DNA from 3 places in the Streptomyces sp. NPDC059816 genome. Region 1 is predicted to be linked to each of the others. Evidence: riboswitches for the same ligand, from Rfam matches in the RefSeq annotation. Region 1 holds a riboswitch; each other region holds the start of a gene.
What was found. Region 1 has a riboswitch for thiamine pyrophosphate ahead of ACFV88_RS17000 (thiamine ABC transporter substrate binding subunit). Riboswitches for the same ligand answer to the same signal wherever they lie in the genome.

Region 1 (6,522 bases):
GCGTGGACGGCGAGGATCAGGCCGACGGCGACGAACTGCACGAGGGTGAGCACGGCGGCGCTGGAGAGGTCGAAGATCTGGGAGGTCTGCCGGTAGATCTCCACTTCCAGGGTGGAGAACGCGGGGCCGCCGAGGATCTGGACCACGCCGAAGGAGGTGAAGGTGAACAGGAACACCATCAGTGTGGCTCCCGCGACGGCGGGCCGCAGCGCGGGCAGGGTCACCGTCCGCCAGGCGGCGAACCGGGAGGCGCCGAGCACCCGGGCGGCTTCCTCCTGCCGCGGGTCGAGTTGGGCCCAGAGTCCGCCCACGGTGCGCACCACGACCGCGTAGTTGAAGAAGACGTGCGCCAGCAGGATCGCCCACACGGTGGTGTCGAGCCGTACGCCGGCCGCCCGGTCCAGCAGACCGCCGCGGCCGAGGAGGGCGAGGAACGCCGAGCCGGCGACGACGGTGGGCAGCACGAAGGGCACGGTGACCACGGCCCGCAGCAGTTGCTTGCCGGGGAAGGCGAACCGGGCGAAGACGTAGGCACCGGGCAGCGCGATCAGCAGGGTCCCCGCCGTCGAGGCGAGGGCCTGCCAGGTGGTGAACCACAGCACCTCGCGGATCTCCGGGCGGGCCAGGACCTCCCCGATCGCCCCGAGTTGCCAGACGCCCTCCGGCCGCAGCCCGCGGGCCACGATCGCGGTCACCGGGTAGGCGAAGAACACCGCGAAGAACACCACCGGCAGCGCCATCAGCGCGCAGCGCAGCAGCGCGCCCCGGCGGTCCGACCGGGTGCGCGGGGCCGCGGGCCCGGCGGCGTCGGTGCGCCCGGGGCCCGTGCCGGCCGCCGCGCCCGACCCGGACGGGTCACCGGGGCGGGGGCCGTCGGCCGCGCGGCCTACTTCACTACGAGCGAGGTCCACTGCTTGACCCACTGGTCACGGTGGTCGGCGATCCGCTGCGGGTCCATCGTCAGCGGCGAGGGCACCTCGACCGCGTACCGGGCGAAGTCCGCGGGGACCTTGACGTCCTTGTGCACCGGGTCCACGAACATGTTCAGCGGCATGTCCGCCTGGAAGGTGCGCTCGCTCAGGAAGTCCAGCAGGGCCTTGCCGCCCTCCGGGTTCTTCGCACCCGCGAGCAGGCCCGCGTACTCCGCCTGCTGGAAGCAGGTGCCGGTGGAGACGCCGGTCGGCGCCTCGGCGGGCTTGGGGTCGGAGTAGATCGCCTCGACGGGCGGGGAGGAGGCGTACGAGACGACGAGCGGACGGTCGCCGCCGGCCTTCTTGCCGCCGGCGGAGCCGGAGAACTCCTCGTTGTACGCCTGGTCCCAGCCGTCCACGACCTTGACGCCGTTGTCCTTCAGCTTCTTCCAGTAGTCGGGCCACGCGGCGCCGCCCTGCTGGGCGACGGTGCCCATGAGGAAGCCGAGGCCGGGCGAGGAGGTGGCCGGGTTCTCCACCACGAGGAGGTTCTTGTACGCCGGCTTCACCAGGTCATCGAAGGTCTCCGGCGGGGTCACGCCCTTGTCCGCGAAGTACTTCTTGTCGTAGTTGACGCATATCTCGCCGGTGTCGACGAGGGTGACCCGGTCCTGCTTGTCGAGCAGCGGCCGCTTCGGGAGCCGGACGCTGTCCGCGCCCGTCGCCTCGTAGGGCGTGAAGAGCTCGTTGTCGAGGCCGCGGGAGAGCAGGGTGTTGTCGATGCCGAAGAACACGTCGCCCTGCGGGTTGCCCTTGGTCAGGATGGCCTTGTTGACGGCCACGCCCGCGTCCCCGTCCTCCAGGACCTTGAGCGTGTAACCGGACTCCTTCTCGAACTCCTCCAGCACCTCTTCGGAGGCGGCGAAGGAGCTGTGGCTGACCAGGGTGACCGTCTTGGACCCGCTGCCGTGCCCGTCGTCGCCGCTCTCGGCGCAGCCGGAGAGGGTGACGAGGCCCAGCCCGGCCGCGAGGGCGACGGCGGTGGCCTTCTTGGTGGTGCTCACGTGGTTGTTCCTCCTGGAGCGGACCAGGAAGAGACGCGGCCCCGCCCGCGGCCCCCGGGGCGGGAGCGCGGGCAGGGCGCAACAGCTTGAGTGGTGACCGAACTTCCTACCCGGAATGACCCGGGCGAGGTTCAGAGGGTCTGCGGCCCGCCGGTGTGACCCGGCTGCCGCACTCTCAGCGCTGTGGCGCTCCCCTGTCGGAAAATGCAGTTGTCTGTCGTGAAGGTGCTGCGAATGGCTCGAACCGCTCGCTGCGCACAGGACGCTATGCGGGCGTTCGGGACAAGAGTACCGCTCTAGCGTTCGGATGCCGCCAGCTGTCCACAGGCCCCGTCGATCTCCTGGCCCCGGGTGTCCCGGACGGTGACCGCCACCCCGTGCGCCGCGATGGCCTCCACGAACGCCTTCTCGTCCTCGGGACGGGACGCGGTCCACTTGGAGCCGGGCGTCGGGTTGAGCGGGATGAGGTTGACGTGCACCCGCTTGTTCTTGAGCAGTCGCCCGAGCAGGTCACCGCGCCACGCCTGGTCGTTGATGTCCCGGATCAGGGCGTACTCGATGGACAGTCGCCGACCGGAGCGCTCGGTGTACTCCCAGCCCGCGTCGAGGACCTCCCGGACCTTCCAGCGCGTGTTGACCGGGACGAGGGTGTCGCGCAGCTCGTCGTCGGGCGCGTGCAGGGAGATCGCGAGCCGGCACTTGAAGCCCTCGTCGGTGAACCGGCGGATCGCGGGGACGAGCCCGACCGTCGACACCGTGATCCCGCGCTGGGACAGGCCGAGGCCGTCCGGCTCCGGGTCGGTGAGGCGACGGATCGCCCCCACGACGCGGTTGTAGTTGGCCAGCGGCTCGCCCATGCCCATGAACACGATGTTCGACAGGCGCGCCGGGCCGCCGGGGATCTCCCCGTCCCGCAGCGCGCGCATGCCGTCCACGATCTGGTGCACGATCTCGGCCGTCGACAGGTTGCGGTCCAGCCCCGCCTGGCCGGTGGCGCAGAAGGGGCAGTTCATTCCGCAGCCGGCCTGGGAGCTGATGCACATGGTGACCCGGTCCGGGTACCGCATCAGCACCGACTCCACGAGGGTGCCGTCGAACAGGCGCCACAGCGTCTTGCGGGTGGTGTCGTCGTCGCAGCTGATGTGCCGCACCACGGACATGAGGTCCGGGAGCAGGGCCTCCTGCAACCTGTCGCGCGCGCCGGCCGGGATGTCCGTCCACTGGGCGGGGTCGTGGACGTACCGCGCGAAGTAGTGCTGCGAGAGCTGCTTGGCGCGGAACGGTTTCTCGCCGATGGCGGCGACGGCTTCCTTGCGCTCGGCGGGCGAGAGGTCGGCGAGGTGCCGCGGGGGCTTCTTGGCTCCGCGCGGGGCGACGAAAGTGAGTTCTCCGGGCTTGGGCATGGTGCCTCCAGTGTCGCAGACGCGAGCCCGTGGCCCGGGTGCGTCGCCGGCGGCGGTGGCCGGCACCCGCCACCCCCGTCGACTGCGGGCGACCCGGTGTCCGTCGCGTTCGCGCTGGTGGTCGCCGCCGGGGGCACCGTGCGACGGCCCGTGTCGGCGGCGACGGGGAGCCGGGCACGGTGCCGCGAGTCACAGCGGCACCGCGCACCGGACGGGCCCGCCCGCACGGACGGGCCCGTCGTTCGCTACTCCCGGGCCGATTCCGGTGACGGGGGCCCGCCTGCGCGCGGCAGCTGCCGGCGGGCGGCGCCGCGTGCTCCGGGCACGGGGGCGCCGCGGTGCAGGAACATCAGGAAGGGGGCGACGTAGGCCGATGCCTCCACCGGCGTCGCGCCGCCGGCGAGGACGAGGACCACGCCGGCCGACAGCGCGCTGCCGAACATCGCGGCCCGTGCGAGCAGGGCTGCTCGCCCCTCCGGGTTTTCGGACATACTTGGACTGCTCCTGTTCCTCCGAGGACGGTGAGCACGGGCCACCCGCTTCGTTACCAGGCGCCGCGGGTGGCCTGCTTCGTGTGGTGGGGCACCGCCGGTGCCCGCGGTCAGGCCGCGTCGGTGGACGCGTATCCGTCTCCTTCCGGCCAGACGACGACGATCTTCAGCCCGGCGCACAGGTCGAGCAGGTCGTCCTCCGGGCGGGAGGGCACCAACAGCGCCAGCTCCGGCTCGGGGAGGAAGCGGGCGTAGTCCAGGAGTTGCCCGACGGCCATCCGGACGGCGCTCCGCCCGACCGAGCCCTTGGCCTCGTAGAGCCGGTTGGCCGTGACGTCGTAGAGGTCGGTCAGTAGCCACTTCGCGACGCCGGTCGGTGCGATGCGGTGCCGCGTCGTCTCGTGGCCCAGCAGCCGGAGGTGGTCGGCGTACCCCAGGACCAGCTTCGCCTCGGCCCGTTCGGCCTCGTACGGTTCGCGGGAGGGCTCGACCCACATGCGCTCGGTGTACTGCGCCTCCACCTCCAGCGTCTCCACCCGGGGGCTGTCCTCGGGGGTGTGCGGAAGCTGGGAGCCGGCGGGCGGGGCCGCCGTGAGCGGCTGCAAGCGGAACATGATGACGCTGCGGACCGGTCCGTCGTTCGTCTCCGGCGCCTCGGTGCGGTACCAGGGCCGCTCCTCGGGCAGCACGAACTCCCCGAGGTACTGGCACATGCCCGAGCCGAGGCCCTTGAAGAGGCGCAGGGCCCGGCCCTCGCCCTGGTGCTTCAGGATGGCCAGGTTGCCCTGGGTCATCTTCTGGTCGCCGAGTTGGCCCTCGCCGGCGTAGTGGTAACAGCCGTCGTCGCCCCAGCCGTCGAAGTAGCCGTGCTTGTGGCCCTTCACCGGGTCCGTGAAGCAGAAGACGTTGGCGGACACCCGGGAGGGCCCGATCCCGCCCTGCCGACGCCCTCCGTAGCGCTCGTGCAGCTCGACGCGCTTGAGGACGTCACCGACGGCGATGTCCCAGTCGGTCGCCGTGTCCGTTGCCATCCTGCGGGCCACCCTTCATGCATTTAGGTCTACTGAACCACCTAAAACTCTAGGCTACATGAAGGCACTTCCCTCTCGCCGAAAGTATGTCCACCCACACTCCATAGCCAGCTACGACCAATCCTACGGGACGGGACCACTGCAACACCGGCTCCCCCATCGGTCGTTCGAACTGCGGAGCGAACAGGGGAGGAACAGGGTGGGCTACCAGATCAGGTGCGGATCGACGCAGACCACTACGGGGAAACCGTGCAGGAACCCGGCGATGGTCGGCTACTCCCGCTGCCAGCTCCACCGGGGGCCCCGGACGCCCCCGCAACGGCGGCGGACCAAGAAGCGCTGAACCCTCGCGCACGCAGCTGGCGAAGGGAAACGGTGAGGGCCGGTCGTCCCGTGGACAACCGGCCCTCACCGTCGTACGCGCAGGTCGAAACGCCCGCGTCCTGCACGGAGCCCGATCAGCCGGACCCCACGAAGATCACCATCAGCAGCCAGACCACCGGGGCCGTCGGCAGGAGCGAGTCGAGTCGGTCCATGATGCCGCCGTGGCCGGGCAGCAACGTGCCCATGTCCTTGATGCCGAGGTCCCGCTTGATCATGGACTCACCGAGGTCCCCCAGCGTGGCGCTGACGGCGACCGCGAGCCCCAGCAGCAGCCCCTGCCACCAGGTGCCCCCGTCGATCAGGAACTCCATGCACAGGGCGCCGGCGACCATCGCGAAGCCGATCGCGCCGAACAGTCCCTCACGGGTCTTGCCGGGGCTGATCCGCGGCGCCAGCTTGTGGGTGCCGAACCGCCAGCCGATCGCGTAGGCCCCCGTGTCGCTGACGACCGTCAGCACCAGGAAGGTCAGCACCCGCCAGGCACCGTCGTCGGCGGTGAGCAGCAGGGCCACGAAGGTCGCCAGGAACGGCACGTAGAAGGCGGCGAACACCCCTGCCGTGACGTCCTTCAGATAACCGTCCGGAGGCCGCGACATCCGCCACACGAGAACGGTCAGCGCGGTCAGCGCCATCGCCACCCAGGCCCCGTCGGTACCGCGCGCGTAGCCGGCGACGACTATGGCGGCCCCGCCCACCGCGAGCGGGACCAGCGGGGCGTCGATGTCCTTGCGTTCCTTGAGACGGCTGGTGAGTTCCCACAGCCCGACGACGACCGCGACGACAATGACGCCGACGAAGACCGCCTTCACCACGAACAGCGAGGCGACGATCACCGCGGCGAGCCCCAGCCCGACCCCTATGGCCGCGCCCAGGTCACGTCCCGCGCTCTTCTTCTGCGGTGCGGCGGGCGGTTCCGGTGCGCTGGGCATGGGCTCCTGTGGCATCTGCGACGCCGTCTGGTGCGGGGCCCGGCCTGCTCGGGAACCGCTCAGTTCCTCGGTACTGCCGTGGGTGGGGTGAGGGGCACCGCCCGGCGTCGCGGCTCCCCAGCCGTCCGGTACCCCGCCGGGAGGTGCACCGGGCACGACCGGCACGGGCCGGGTCTGCCCCGACCGCACGACGTCATGCGCATCGTACGCAGGAGCGGCCGGCACCGCCCCTCGGCCGGGGCCACCGGGGGTGGTGGTCCGCGGCGGGGCGTACGCCTGTGCGGCCCGACCGGGGGCGTACCCCTGGAC
Region 2 (6,522 bases), on a different contig from region 1:
CGGTTGGAGCGCGAGGTCGGAAAGCTACTAGGGACACTCGGCTTCTCTATCAGCATCTGAAAACTCACTCCTTGTGATCTGTCGTGTACTTTAAGCAAGATGCCATGAGTGTCAGGGGGCTGATTCCTGGCCAGTCGACGCCACACGACGGGGTAGCCAATGCGCGAGTCGGTACAGGCAGAAGTCATGATGAGCTTTCTCGTGTCCGAGGAACTCACCTTCCGCATTCCCGTGGAGTTGCGTTACGACAGTGCCGATCCCTATGCCGTGCGGCTGACCTTCCACCTCCCCGGCGATGCGCCCGTGAGCTGGACGTTCGGCCGAGAGCTGCTGGTCGACGGGGTCGCCGAGCCCTGCGGGGACGGGGACGTGCACATCGCCCCGGACGATCCGGAGATCCTCAGCGATGTGTTGATCACGCTTCAGGTGGGTGTCGAACAGGCCGTCTTCCGCGCGGGGGTGGCGCCGCTGATCGCCTTCCTCGACCGCACGGACAAGATCGTTCCACTGGGCCAGGAACGGGCGATGGCCGGATTCGACTCCCTGTTGGACCAGGCGCTCGACCGCATCCTGGCGGAGGAACAGAGCGCGGGTTGACGTCCCGTCAACGTGGCGGCCGAACCATCCCCCGGGGGTGTCCCCCGGTGAGCACCCGCACCCGTCCCGGACGGTTCAGCCGCCCGTACGCGCCTTGCGACGGCGGCCCCGGCCCCCGGGCGACGGGACGGTACGCGCGGGAGCGGCGCCCGTTCCCGGGCGGTCCGCGGCCACCACCAGCGTGGCCAACGCCGTCGTGACCGGTACGGACGCCACCAGGCCGATCGACCCGACCAGCGTCCGGACGATCTCCTCGGCGACCAACTCGCTGTTGGCCACCGTGCCCACGGAACTCTGCGCGATCGAGAACAGCAGCAGCAACGGCAGCGCCGCACCCGCATAGGCCAGGACCAGGGTGTTGACCACCGAGGCGATGTGGTCCCGCCCGATGCGGATGCCCGCGCGGTACAGCGCGCGGCGACTCATCGTCGGATCGGCCTGGTGCAACTCCCAGACCGCCGAGGTCTGGGTGACGGTCACGTCGTCCAGCACGCCGAGCGAGCCGATGATCACCCCGGCCAGCAACAGACCGCTCATGTCGATCCCCGGGTACAGCCCGTGGATCAGCCCGGTGTTGTCGTCGGTGTCCCCGGTGAGCGAGGCCCAGCCGATGAACAGGGAACCCAACACCCCGATCAGCAGCAGTGACACCAGCGTGCCGAGCACGGCCACCGAGGTGCGGGCGGACAGCCCGTGGCACATGTACAAGGCGATCAGCATGATCGCGCTCGCCCCGACCACCGCGACGACCAGCGGATTTGAGCCCTGGAGGATCGCGGGCAAGATGAAGAACGTCAGGATCAGGAAGCTCACCGCGAGGGCCACCAGGGCCATCAGCCCGCGCAGCCGGCCGACGAGGACCACGGCGAGCGCGAATAGTCCGGCCAACAACACCATCGGAAGGCGACGGTTGGTGTCCGCGACCGAGTACTGGAGGTCCCGCGGCGCGTCGGGGGCGTAGGCGACGATCACCTTCTGCCCCTGCTCCAGCTTCCGCGAGGCATCGGGCTGCACGATCTCGGTGAACGTCCGTCCCTGGTGCGGACCCGTGGTGACCTCGACGGTGGCCTTGCCGCAGTCGCCGGTCGACCGCTGCTGCGCCTGACTTCCCTCAGCGGTCGAGGTGTCCCCGGTCGGCGGGACGGCGCCCGCGTTGACGGACTTGCAGTCGACCCGGTCGACCCGGGTGACCGTCGCCTGCTCGGTCTGCCGGTCGAAGCCGACGCCCGTGCGCTCGTGGGTGGGGGCGCCGCCCGGCCACAGGACGACCAGCCCCACGACGACGGCCGTGGCGAAGGGGATGAGCACGGCGGCGATGATCCGGCGCAACCTCGCCGAGACGGGCGCAGCCGGACCGTGGGAGTGAGAATGCCCGTGGCCCCCGTGGCCCCCGTGGCCCCCGTGGCCCCCGTGGCCTCCCCCGCCTCCCCCCTGGCTGCCGTGGCCGTCCGGACCGTGGCCGTGGCCGTGGGCGGTCGACTCCGGGGCCGTCGCGGGGGACGGCGACCAGGGCTGTCCGGCGGGCGGGACGGGAGGCTGCGGCGTGGTGGTCACCGCCCGATCATCGCAAGAACGGGCGGGGCCCACTGTTCAGCACGCCAGACATGACGCTAGCGTGGGGGCACCTTTGCACACGCGGGAGCTCGGAGCACCGGGCTGAGAGGGCGCTGACCTCCGTACCCGGACCTGCTCGTCGCTTCACGCGGACGGGTGCTCCGGCGGAGAACCGCTGCGTCGACCGCTGAACCTGTTACCGGGTAATGCCGGCGTAGGGAGTAGGTCTCATGACCATCAAGGACGCACGCACGCCTGCCGTGACCGCGACCGACCCCACCGATCCCTCCGGGTCCACGGACGACGCGCGGGTCCCCACCGGGGAGACCGGCGAGCCGGCGGACCCCGGGCCGACCGCCGGCTGGCACAAGGCGTACGTCGAGGGCCCCCGCCCCGACCTGCGCGTGCCGGTCCGTCAGGTCCACCTCACCAACGGCGGGTCGGTCACCCTGTACGACACCTCCGGCCCGTACACCGATCCGCACGCCGACACCGACGTCCGCCGCGGCTTGGCGCCGCTGCGGGAGAACTGGATCGTTGCGCGCGGCGACACCGAGGAGTACGCGGGACGCCCGGTCCGCCCCGAGGACGACGGGCTCAAGCACACCTCGCCGCGCGGGGGGCTGCGCAACCTCGACGCGGTGTTCCCGGGGCGCCCCCGCCAGCCCCGACGGGGCCGCGACGGGAAGCACGTCACCCAGCTCGCCTACGCGCGCCGCGGCGAGGTCACGCCCGAGATGGAGTTCGTGGCGCTCCGCGAGAACGTCGAACCCGAGGTCGTACGGGCCGAGATCGCCGCCGGCCGGGCGGTGCTGCCCGCGAACGTGAACCACCCGGAGATCGAGCCGATGATCATCGGCAAGCGGTTCCTGGTGAAGGTCAACGCCAACATCGGCAACTCCGCCGTCACCTCCTCCATCGAGGAGGAGGTGGACAAGATGACCTGGGCCACCCGCTGGGGCGCCGACACCGTCATGGACCTGTCCACCGGCCGCAACATCCACACCACCCGGGAGTGGGTGCTGCGCAACTCCCCCGTGCCGATCGGAACGGTGCCGCTCTACCAGGCGTTGGAGAAGGTGGACGGCCGGGCGGAGGAACTGACCTGGGAGATCTACAAGGACACGGTCATCGAGCAGGCCGAGCAGGGCGTGGACTACATGACCGTCCACGCGGGCGTCCGGCTGCCGTACGTACCGCTCACGGCGCGCCGCAAGACCGGCATCGTGTCGCGTGGCGGGTCGATCATGGCCGCGTGGTGCCTGGCGCACCACAAGGAGTCCTTCCTGTACGAGAACTTCGAGGAACTGTGCGAGATCCTCGCCGCCTACGACGTCACGTACTCCCTGGGCGACGGGCTGCGCCCCGGTTCCATCGCGGACGCCAACGACGAGGCGCAGTTCGCGGAGTTGCGCACCCTCGGTGAACTGAACCGGATCGCCAAGGGATTCGACGTCCAGACCATGATCGAGGGCCCCGGACACGTGCCGATGCACAAGATCAAGGAGAACATCGACCTCCAGCAGGAGATCTGCGAGGAGGCCCCGTTCTACACCCTGGGCCCCCTGACCACCGACATCGCGCCCGCCTACGACCACATCACCTCCGGGATCGGCGCCGCCATGATCGCCTGGTGGGGCACCGCGATGCTCTGTTACGTCACGCCCAAGGAGCACCTGGGCCTGCCCAACCGTGACGACGTGAAGACCGGGGTCATCACGTACAAGATCGCCGCCCATGCCGCGGACCTGGCCAAGGGGCATCCCGGTGCCCAGGAGTGGGACGACGCGCTCTCCGACGCCCGCTTCGAGTTCCGCTGGGAGGACCAGTTCAACCTGGCCCTCGACCCCGACACGGCACGGTCCTTCCATGACGAGACCCTGCCCGCGGAACCCGCGAAGACGGCGCACTTCTGTTCCATGTGCGGGCCTAAGTTCTGCTCGATGAAGATCAGCCAGAGCATCAACGAGCGGTTCGGCGGCGACGCCGCCGAGAACGCCTCAGCTCAGGAGGTCGCCGAGGGGATGCTCCAGAAGTCCAAGGAGTTCGCGGCCTCGGGCAACCGGGTCTACCTCCCGTTGGCGTAGCGGGCGAGGCCGGGCCGACGTGCGGTGGGTCTGCGCGGGCGATCCGCGCGGACCCGCCGGACGCGTCCCCGCGTGCGCCGGGCTATTCCGGCGGGTGTTCGGGCCCGCCGAAGTCCGGGCTGCTGAAGTCCGGGCTCGAATAGCTGGGGCGCGGCCCCGTCGCGCCCCGGTCGGGGCTGCTGAACCCCGGCCGGTGGTAGCCGAGGTGCGGCATCCGACCGGAGGTGCCGGCACCCGCCGGGGTTGCCGGGCCGTACGTCCCGCCGGTCCCGGCAGCCCCGGCGTCGGGTTTTGGGGCGTTCGCCAGGGCGTTGCGGAGGAAGGGCACGATGCCGTGCTCCACCAGGGCGTCGCGCCACGCCGCGCGGGCCAGTTCGACCCGTTCGTCGATCTCGCGCCGCGGGGCGGCCCGCAGCGCCGTCGCGTTGTTGCGCAGTGCGGCGAACAGCAGTCCGGCCGCGGCGACGAGGATCGCGGCGGCGGTGATCGCGCCGAAGACCCAGCCCGTGGCGAGCAGGGTCCGGCCGATCGCCAGCCCGGGGCTGAGCGCCCGTAGGGCGTAGCCGACGAGCAGGAAGATCACTGCGGCGGACCCGGCGAGCACCGGGGCGAGCACCGCGAGGACGGCCAGGACGCCGGCGCCCGTGGGCTCAGGTGCGCCGTCGCCCGTGGTGCGCGGGGCGGTGGCACGTGCCTCGGTGCGGACCGTGACGTAGGCGTCGTACTCGGTGGTGGCCGCGGCAGTGATCAGGGCCCGGGCTTCGAGGGCCCTGCTGCGCAGCTGTTCGGTGTTCAACCGGTGGCTGACGGGCCCCAGTTCGGGATGGTGCGCGGTGGTGCGCAGCGCCTCGTCGAGGATCCGCTCGTACTCGGTGCGGTCCTCGCTCGACAACTGCCGCGGAACGCTGTTCATCTGCATCCCCCGATGCTCCGTAGGGAGTGCGGCTCACATGGTTGAGAGCCGTCGGGCAGAAACGGAGGGGAGCCTGCTACGGATGGGCCATGGTAGGGCCGGCACGGCGCACGGTGACAGGGGATTTCCGAAAATGGTGCCCCGGTGCCGCAAGATCCTCCGTTTCCGCGATCGCCCGCGGAACGTTCAGTCGTGCAGGGGGAGTTGCTGGACCAGCAGCTTTCCCGCCATGGTCACGCCGCCGTCCATGGCGATCGCGAGTCCGTCGGCGTAGACGTGCGGTCCGTGCACCACCGGGCCGCGGCTGTCGTCGTCGTCCTCGGAGCCGACCTCCCCGAGCAGGTAGGGGATGGGGCTGTGGCCGTGCACGACGCGGGAGCCGCCGTAGGCGGAGAGGAGTTCCCGGGCGGCTTGCGGTCCGCCTTCGTCGCGGAAGGCGAAGCGCTTGGTGAACTTCCGGAACAGGTCCCAGCACTCGTCGGCGTCGTTGCGCGTCAGGGTTTCCCGCACCGTGTCGTTCACGGCCTCGATGGAGTCGCCGTAGTCGAGGTAGGCGGTGGTGTCCGAGTGCAGGAGCAGGTGGCCGTCCTCCTCCACCATGGCGTCGAGCCGGGACATCCACTGGAGGTGGTGGTCCTGGAGGCGGTCCATGTCGGCCTTCTGGCCGCCGTTGAGCAGCCAGGCCGCTTGGAAGGTGGCGGTGCCCGCACCGGAGTTGACCGGTGTGTCGGCGAAGCGGCGGGCGCCGATGAGGAGCAGTTCGTGGTTGCCCATGAGGGCCTTGCAGTAGCCCCCGGCGGCGGCGGCCTCGGCGGACAGCTTCATGACCAGGTCGATCACGCCGATGCCGTCGGGGCCGCGGTCGGTGAAGTCGCCGAGGAACCAGAGCCGGGTGGTGCCCGCGGACCAGTTGCCTTCGGTGTCGATCAGGCCCTGCTCGTGCAGCGCGGCGACCAGTTCGTCCAGGTAGCCGTGCACGTCGCCCACCACGTACAGCGGGCCGGGCCCGTCCGGGGTGGGGGGCGCGGGGGCCGGGGCGGGGGACCCGTCCGGTGTCGGGAGGGCATCGCCCCGCTTGATCACCGGGAGGTCGCGCTGGGTCGGGGTGTAGCCCTCGGGCTCCTCGCCGCCCTCGTAGGGCGGGGTGCGGCCGGGCGCGGCGGGGTACGCGGCGACCGGCGCGTGCCGTTCACCGGGCGCCGGGTGCTCACCGGGTTCGGGCTGGGCGGGGGCGCTCGCCGCCTGGTACGGCGCGCCGTCCGGAGGTGCCGTGGGCTGCGGTGGGCGCGCCCCAGCGGCGCCCGGGTCCGCCGTGGTGCCCGGGTGCGGACCGACGCTGCCCGGATGCGGACCGACCCGTGGATCGGGCCG
Region 3 (6,522 bases), on a different contig from region 1:
GTGGCGATCACCGTGCCGCGCCGGTTGGTGTCGCTGTACTCCCGCCGGACGTCCCCGACGTCCAGCCCCGCGTCGGTGAGCCGCTCCCGGGCGTCCGCCTCGGTCTGGGTGAGCAGCGCGGGGACCTTCGTGAACTGTCCGGAGTTGATGTACCAGACGCCGATCCCGGCCAGCAGGACCAGCAGCAGGGCCCCGAGCCCGGCCACCGCACGGCGCGGCGGCCGACCGGTGAGCAGGCCCCCGAACCGGGACCGCACGGGTACGGGACGCCCCAGCAGCGCGGTGCGCTGGACGTCGTCCGGGCCGCCGCCGATGGCGTCCTCGTTCACCGGCAGCGGGCGGGGTATGCCGAGCGCCCGGGGGATGACACTGGTCCGGTCCTCGGCGCTGTCGTGCGCCGCGTCGTCGGCCCCCGGCGGGACCGCGTCGAGCTGCGCCTCGGTGAGGGCGGCCCGGGTCGACCGGAGCGCCGCGAGCAGCGCCACCGCGTCGCGCGGGCGCAGCCGGGGGTCGCGGGCCGTCGCCGCGGCGACCAGCTCGTCCAGCTCCACGGCCGTCCCGGGGACCGTCGCCGAAGGGGCCGGGACGTCCTCGTTGACGTGCCGGTAGAGGACCTGCGCCGTGGTGTCGCCGGTGTGGGGCTTGCCGCCGGTCAGCATCTCGTAGAGCACGATCCCGCAGGCGTACACGTCCACCCGGGTGTCCGCCGCACCGTCCTCGATCTGCTCCGGCGCGAGGTACGCCACCGTCCCGAGCACCGGACCGGTCGAACCGGTCCGGGAGTCCACCGAGCGGACCAGACCGAAGTCGGCCACCTTGACCCGGCCGTCATCGCCGATCAGGACGTTCTCCGGCTTCATGTCCCGGTGGACCAGACCCGCCCGGTGCGCCGCGCCGAGGGCGGCCAGCACCGACTCCAGGACGTCCAGGGCGGCCCGTGGGCACAGCGCGACCCGCTCCCGCAGCACGTCCCGCAGCGTGCAGCCGGGCACGTACTCCATCGCGAGGTACACGTAGGCGCCCTGGGCGCCCTGGTCGAAGACGCCGACCACGTTCGGGTGCGAGAGCCGGGCCACCGACTTCGCCTCGCGGATGAAGCGCTCCACGAAGCCCGCGTCCACCGCGAGGGCGGGGTGCATCACCTTCAGGGCGACCACCCGGTCCAGCCGGGTGTCCAGGGCGCGGTACACCGTGGCCATGCCGCCGGTGGCGATCCTCGCGTCCACCCGGTAGCGGGCGTCCAGCACGTGCCCGAGCAGCGGGTCCTGAAGCGAATTGTCCACGGAGGCAGTCTAAGAGCCGGCGCGCCGGGGGCGTGCCGACCCGGGGGCCCGCGCCCCCGGACGGCCCGTGCCCCGTAGGGGGTCAGAACGCGGGGCGCTCCGGGTCCAGCCGGGCCTGCCCCGCGGCGGGCGAACTGGCCTGTGCGAAGAAGCGCCGGGGGATGCGCCCGGCGCGATGGGCGAGGCGCCCGGCCTCCACGGCGTGCCGCACGGCCTCGGCCATCAGCACCGGCACCCGGGCCCGGGTCACCGCTGAGGCGAGCATCACCCCCGCACAGCCCAGCTCCATGGCCAGCGCCACGTCCGAGGCCGTCCCGGCCCCCGCGTCCAGGATGACCGGGACCCCCGCCCGCTCCACGATCAACTCGAAGTTGTGCGGATTGCGGATGCCCAACCCGGAGCCGATGGGCGAGCCCAGCGGCATCACCGCAGCGCACCCCACGTCCTCCAGCTTGCGCGCCAGGACGGGATCGTCATTGGTGTACGGCAGGACGGTGAAACCGTCGTCGACGAGGATCTCGGCGGCGTCCAGCAACTCGACGGGATCGGGCAGCAGGGTCCGCTCGTCGGCGATGACCTCCAGCTTGACCAGATCGGTGCCGAGCGCCTCCCGGGCCAGCCGCGCGGTGAGCACCGCCTCCCCGGCGGTGAAGCAGCCCGCGGTGTTGGGCAGCACCCGGATGCCGAGCCGGTCCAGCACGGAGAGCACCGAGCCGGCGGTCGTCGGATCGACCCGCCGCATCGCGACGGTGGTCAGCTCGGTGCCGGAGGCGACCAGCGAGCGTTCCAGCACGTCGAGGCTGGGGGCGCCGCCGGTGCCCATGATCAGCCGGGAGCCGTAGCTCCGGCCGCCGAGGACGAAGGGGTCGTCGGCCACGTCAGCCTCCCTGGACCGCGGTGAGGACCTCGACGCGGTCGCCGTCCGCGAGCACGATCCGCGGCCAGCCCGTGCGCGGGACGACGGTCTCGTTGAGGGCGGCGGCCACTCCGCCGGGCGCGGTGGTGAGCACGGCGACGAGGTCGTCGAGGGTCGTCCCGGGGCTGACGTCCCGGTGCTCGCCGTTGAGGGTGACGCTCAGGGTCGTGGACCCGGGGGCGGGTGACGCGCTCATACGGGCTGCTCCTGGGGGAGGCGGGTGAACCGGAGGGGGGTGAAGGGGCGTGCGTCGTCCGGCAGTTCACCGTGCACCAGGGCGTGGGCCAGGACGTCCCCGGTGACGGGGGTGAGCAGCACGCCGTTGCGGTGGTGGCCGGTGGCCAGCAGCAGCCCGTCCAGTGCGGTGGGGCCGAGCAGGGGGGCGTTGTCGGGCGAGCCGGGCCGCAGCCCCGCACGGGTCTCGACGAGCGGTAGCTCGGTGATGCCGGGGACCAGTTCGTGGGCGTCCCGCAGCAGTTCGTACACGCCGCCCGCGGTGACGGTGGTGTCCCAGCCGAGTTCCTCGCTGGTGGCCCCGAGGACCAGCTCACCGTCCTCGCGCGGCACCAGGTACACCTGTCCGCCGCGCACCACCGCCCGCACGGTCCGACTCAGGAACGGGCCGAAGCCGGGCGGCACCCTCAGCCGCAGGATCTGCCCCTTGACGGGCCGTACCGGTGGCACGACCTCGTCGGGGACCCCCGCGAGCCGTCCGCTGAGGCTGCCCGCGGCGAGGACGACCTGCCCGGCCGCCAGCTCGGTGCCGTCGGCGAGCAGGACGCCCGAGGCCCGTTCCCTGCGGATGACCAGGCGTTCGACCCGCTGCCGGTGGAAGACCACGCCGGCCGACGCACAGGCGGTGACCAGGGCCGCGGCCAGTCGCCGCGGGTCGATCTGGTGGTCGTCGTCCACCCGCAGCCCGCCGCGCACGCCCGGGGCCAGCATCGGTTCGAGCCGCCGGCACTCCCGACCGTTGAGCCACTGGGGCGTCAGCCCCGCCGCGGTCTGCACGGCGTGCAACTCCCGTAGCTGGGACCGGTCGTCGGCGTCGAGGGCGACGGCGAGGGTGCCGCAGCGCCGGTAGCCGAGGTCCGCCCCGGTGACCCCGGACAGTTCGGCGGCGAACGCCGGATAGGCACGGGCCGAGGCGGTGTTGAGGGCGAGGAGCTGCTCCTCGCCGGGGTGCAGTTCGGTGACCGCGGCGAGCATCCCGGCCGCCACCTGTGCGGCGCCGCCGCCCGGCGCGGGGTCCACCAGCGCGGTGCTCAGACCGCGCCCGGCGGCCCGCCAGGCCGTCACCAGACCGATGATCCCGCCGCCCACCACCAGGACGTCCGCTGAACGAGACATGGGTGCTCCGCTCCTCCCTTCGCCGGCATGACCCGGATCAGGTTCGTACGGTCGGAGGCCGGTCAGCCTCCCTCTCAGCCCGGTGCGTCCGGGCTCCCGCGAGTTACGTTGGCCACCCTAACCCGATGCCCCGCACCCCAGTAAGGGAGTCGTGTCCCGTGCCCGACCAGCCGCACCAGCCCGATCGACCGGCCGCACCGGCCGCGCCCTCGCTCGACGGACGGGTCCTGGTACCCGTGGCCGACCAGGCGCCCGGCCAGGTCGGCACCCGCACCCGCTTCGCCTACCACGAGCGCGGCGGCGTGGTCTGGGCCGACTACGCGGGCGGCGAGGTGGTCCGCGGCCACCTCGTCGGCACCCGCACCGGGGACCGGCTGGACTTCCGGTACGTCCAACTGCGCATCGACGGAACGACCGCATCCGGACATTGCGCGTCCCGGGTGGTCGCCCTGCCGGACGGGCGGGTGCGGCTGCTGGAGACCTGGGAGTGGGAGTCCCGCGAGGGGCGGGGAACGAGCGTGGTGGAGGAGGCACCGCAAGAGACACCGCCCGAGCCGGGACCGACCGCCGACTGAGCCGGCGTCCGGGTGTCTAGGGTGACGACCGGGGACAGCCGGATGCCGGCCGACGGCCCCACCACCCGACGAGGCGGACGAGGCGGACGAGGGCGACATGCCAGAAGAGACAACCGAGACAGCCGAGACAGCCAAGGCACCCGAAACGACCGAGGCGACCGAGGCGACGGAGACGGGCGCGGCGGGCCGGACGGCCGCGACGGCCGAAGCGGGCAGCGCGGCCGACCGGCCACCGGGCGTCGTCATCGCGGGCGCGGGCATGGCCGGGGTGCAGACCGCGGTGGCCCTGCGCGAACAGGGCTTCGCCGGACCGGTCGTCCTGATCGGAGCCGAACCCCACCAGCCCTACGACCGGCCGCCGTTGTCCAAGGCCGTGCTCCTGGGCAAGGCCGAGGACTCCGCTTTCGACGTGGACTTCGGGGCGCTCGGCATCGACCTGCGGCTCGGCTTGGAGGTCACCGGCGTCCGCCCCGACGACCACGAACTGGACACCGAGGCCGGGCCCGTCCCGTACGACACGCTGGTCATCGCGACCGGCGCCGAACCGATCCGGTTGCCGGGCGCGGACGGCGTTCCCGGCGTGCACCTGCTGCGCACCCTGGACGACGCCGAGCGGTTGCGTCCGGTGCTCGCCGACCAACACGACGTCGTGGTGGTGGGCGCCGGCTGGATCGGCGCCGAGTTCGCGACGGCCGCTCGTGAGGCGGGCTGCGCGGTGACCGTGGTGGAGGCCGCCGACCGGCCGCTCGCGGGCGCCCTGCCCGCCGAGGTCGCCGCCCCCATGACCGACTGGTACGCGGAGGCCGGGGCCACCCTGCGCACCCGGGCGCGCGTGGTCCGCGTGCAGCCGGGCGAAGTGGTCCTGGACGACGGCAACGTGCTGCCCGCCGGCGCGGTGGTGGTGGGCATCGGCGCCCGCCCCGCCACCGACTGGCTCGCCGGCTCCGGGATCGCACTCGGCGCGCACCGGGAAGTGCTCGCCGACGACCACCTGCGGACCTCGGTGCCCGACGTCTACGCGGTCGGCGACTGCGCCTCCTTCCCCTCCGCCCGGTACGGCGAACGCCTGCTGGTGCACCACTGGGACAACGCGCTCCAGGGCCCGCGCACGGTCGCCGCCGGCATCGTCGGCGAGGTGCCCGCCGTGTACGACCCGGTGCCGTACTTCTGGTCCGAGCAGTTCGGGCGCTTCGTGCAGTACGCGGGCCACCACGAAGGCGCCGACGCGGTGGTGTGGCGCGGGGAGCCCTCCGGTGCCGCCTGGTCGGTGTGCTGGCTGCGCGGCGGGCGGCTGGTGGCGCTGCTGGCCGTGGGCCGCCCCCGTGACCTCGCCCAGGGCCGCAAGCTGATCGAGTCCGGCGCGGTGCTCGACACCGGGCTGCTGGTGGACCCCGCGCGCCCCCTGAAGTCGGCCGTCCGCTGACCCGTCGGGGCGGGCCGCCGGTGGGGCCGACCGGCCCCACCGGCAGCGGGCCGCTTTTCCGATGTCAGAAGGAAGTGGCAGGCTGGGGTACGTGACCGAGATTGACGCAAAGATTGATGCTCTCGTCCCCGCCTGGCTGACCCTCCCGGACATCGCCGAGCGGTTCGGCGTGGAGGTGACCCGTGTTCGGCAGCTCGTCAAGGAGGGCCAGCTGATCGCGGTGCGCCGCGGCGAGAACAGGGCCCTGCACGTACCCGCGGCCTTCATCGACGACGACAAGGTCGTCAAGGGCCTGAGCGGCACCTTGACGCTCCTGCGGGACGACGGCTTCACGGACGAAGAGACGCTCGAATGGCTCTTCACCCCCGACCCCAGCCTGCCGGGCACGCCCGCCCAGGCCCTGAGTGAGAACCGCGGTACGGAGGTGAAGCGCCGCGCGCAGGCGCTCGCCGTCTGAGCCGCGCACCCGCCGCCGACTGAGCGGCCGACGCCGCCGGTGCGCGGACCCGAGGTGGTCCGCGCACCGCACTCACCTGCGCGGTACACCGTGCTCCCTCCGTACGCCCACCTGCGGTGCGCTGTTCGGTGGGGGTGCGCGGTGGCTTCGCGCAGTTCCCCGCGCCCCTGATCGGGCGCGTCTCGCTCGGCGTGCGCTGTCCTGCGCGGACCGCCCACGCACCACCGCACCGTCCACGGGGGGACCAGTACCGCCATGGCAGATTCCATTCCCACGCGCCGCGCCCGGCTCGCCGACGCGCGCCTCTACCTCTGCACGGACGCCCGCACGCGCCAGGGCGACCTCCCGGAGTTCCTCGACCGCGTCCTCGCGTCCGGCGTGGACATCGTGCAACTGCGCGACAAGGGCATGGAAGCCGCCGAGGAACTGGACCACCTGCGAGTGTTCGCCGACGCCTGCCGGCGGCACGGCAAGCTGCTCGCGGTGAACGACCGGGCGGACGTCGCCCACGCCATCGG

Region 2: linked by a shared signal. The riboswitch ahead of thiC (phosphomethylpyrimidine synthase ThiC) and the one ahead of ACFV88_RS17000 (thiamine ABC transporter substrate binding subunit) in region 1 are both predicted to bind thiamine pyrophosphate.
Region 3: linked by a shared signal. The riboswitch ahead of thiO (glycine oxidase ThiO) and the one ahead of ACFV88_RS17000 (thiamine ABC transporter substrate binding subunit) in region 1 are both predicted to bind thiamine pyrophosphate.

What each region holds. Positions count from the first base shown of each region.
Region 1 covers NZ_JBHWIQ010000011.1:155,880-162,401, reverse strand. Annotated here, with positions in the region: gene ACFV88_RS17005 (ABC transporter permease) at 1-740, opposite strand, end outside; gene ACFV88_RS17000 (thiamine ABC transporter substrate binding subunit) at 887-1,975, opposite strand; TPP riboswitch at 2,061-2,181, opposite strand; gene rlmN (23S rRNA (adenine(2503)-C(2))-methyltransferase RlmN) at 2,272-3,378, opposite strand; gene ACFV88_RS16990 (hypothetical protein) at 3,624-3,869, opposite strand; gene ACFV88_RS16985 (restriction endonuclease) at 3,980-4,900, opposite strand; gene ACFV88_RS16980 (phosphatidate cytidylyltransferase) at 5,359-6,438, opposite strand.
Region 2 covers NZ_JBHWIQ010000001.1:530,325-536,846, reverse strand. Annotated here, with positions in the region: gene ACFV88_RS02550 (IclR family transcriptional regulator) at 1-60, shown strand, start outside; gene ACFV88_RS02545 (SsgA family sporulation/cell division regulator) at 160-597, shown strand; gene ACFV88_RS02540 (YibE/F family protein) at 673-2,151, opposite strand; TPP riboswitch at 2,223-2,389, shown strand; gene thiC (phosphomethylpyrimidine synthase ThiC) at 2,382-4,238, shown strand; gene ACFV88_RS02530 (hypothetical protein) at 4,321-5,157, opposite strand; gene ACFV88_RS02525 (metallophosphoesterase) at 5,338-6,522, opposite strand, start outside.
Region 3 covers NZ_JBHWIQ010000002.1:265,725-272,246, reverse strand. Annotated here, with positions in the region: gene pknB (Stk1 family PASTA domain-containing Ser/Thr kinase) at 1-1,283, opposite strand, end outside; gene ACFV88_RS03795 (thiazole synthase) at 1,366-2,160, opposite strand; gene thiS (sulfur carrier protein ThiS) at 2,162-2,395, opposite strand; gene thiO (glycine oxidase ThiO) at 2,392-3,549, opposite strand; TPP riboswitch at 3,546-3,659, opposite strand; gene ACFV88_RS03780 (hypothetical protein) at 3,708-4,124, shown strand; gene ACFV88_RS03775 (NAD(P)/FAD-dependent oxidoreductase) at 4,384-5,547, shown strand; gene ACFV88_RS03770 (Rv2175c family DNA-binding protein) at 5,639-6,004, shown strand; gene thiE (thiamine phosphate synthase) at 6,260-6,522, shown strand, end outside.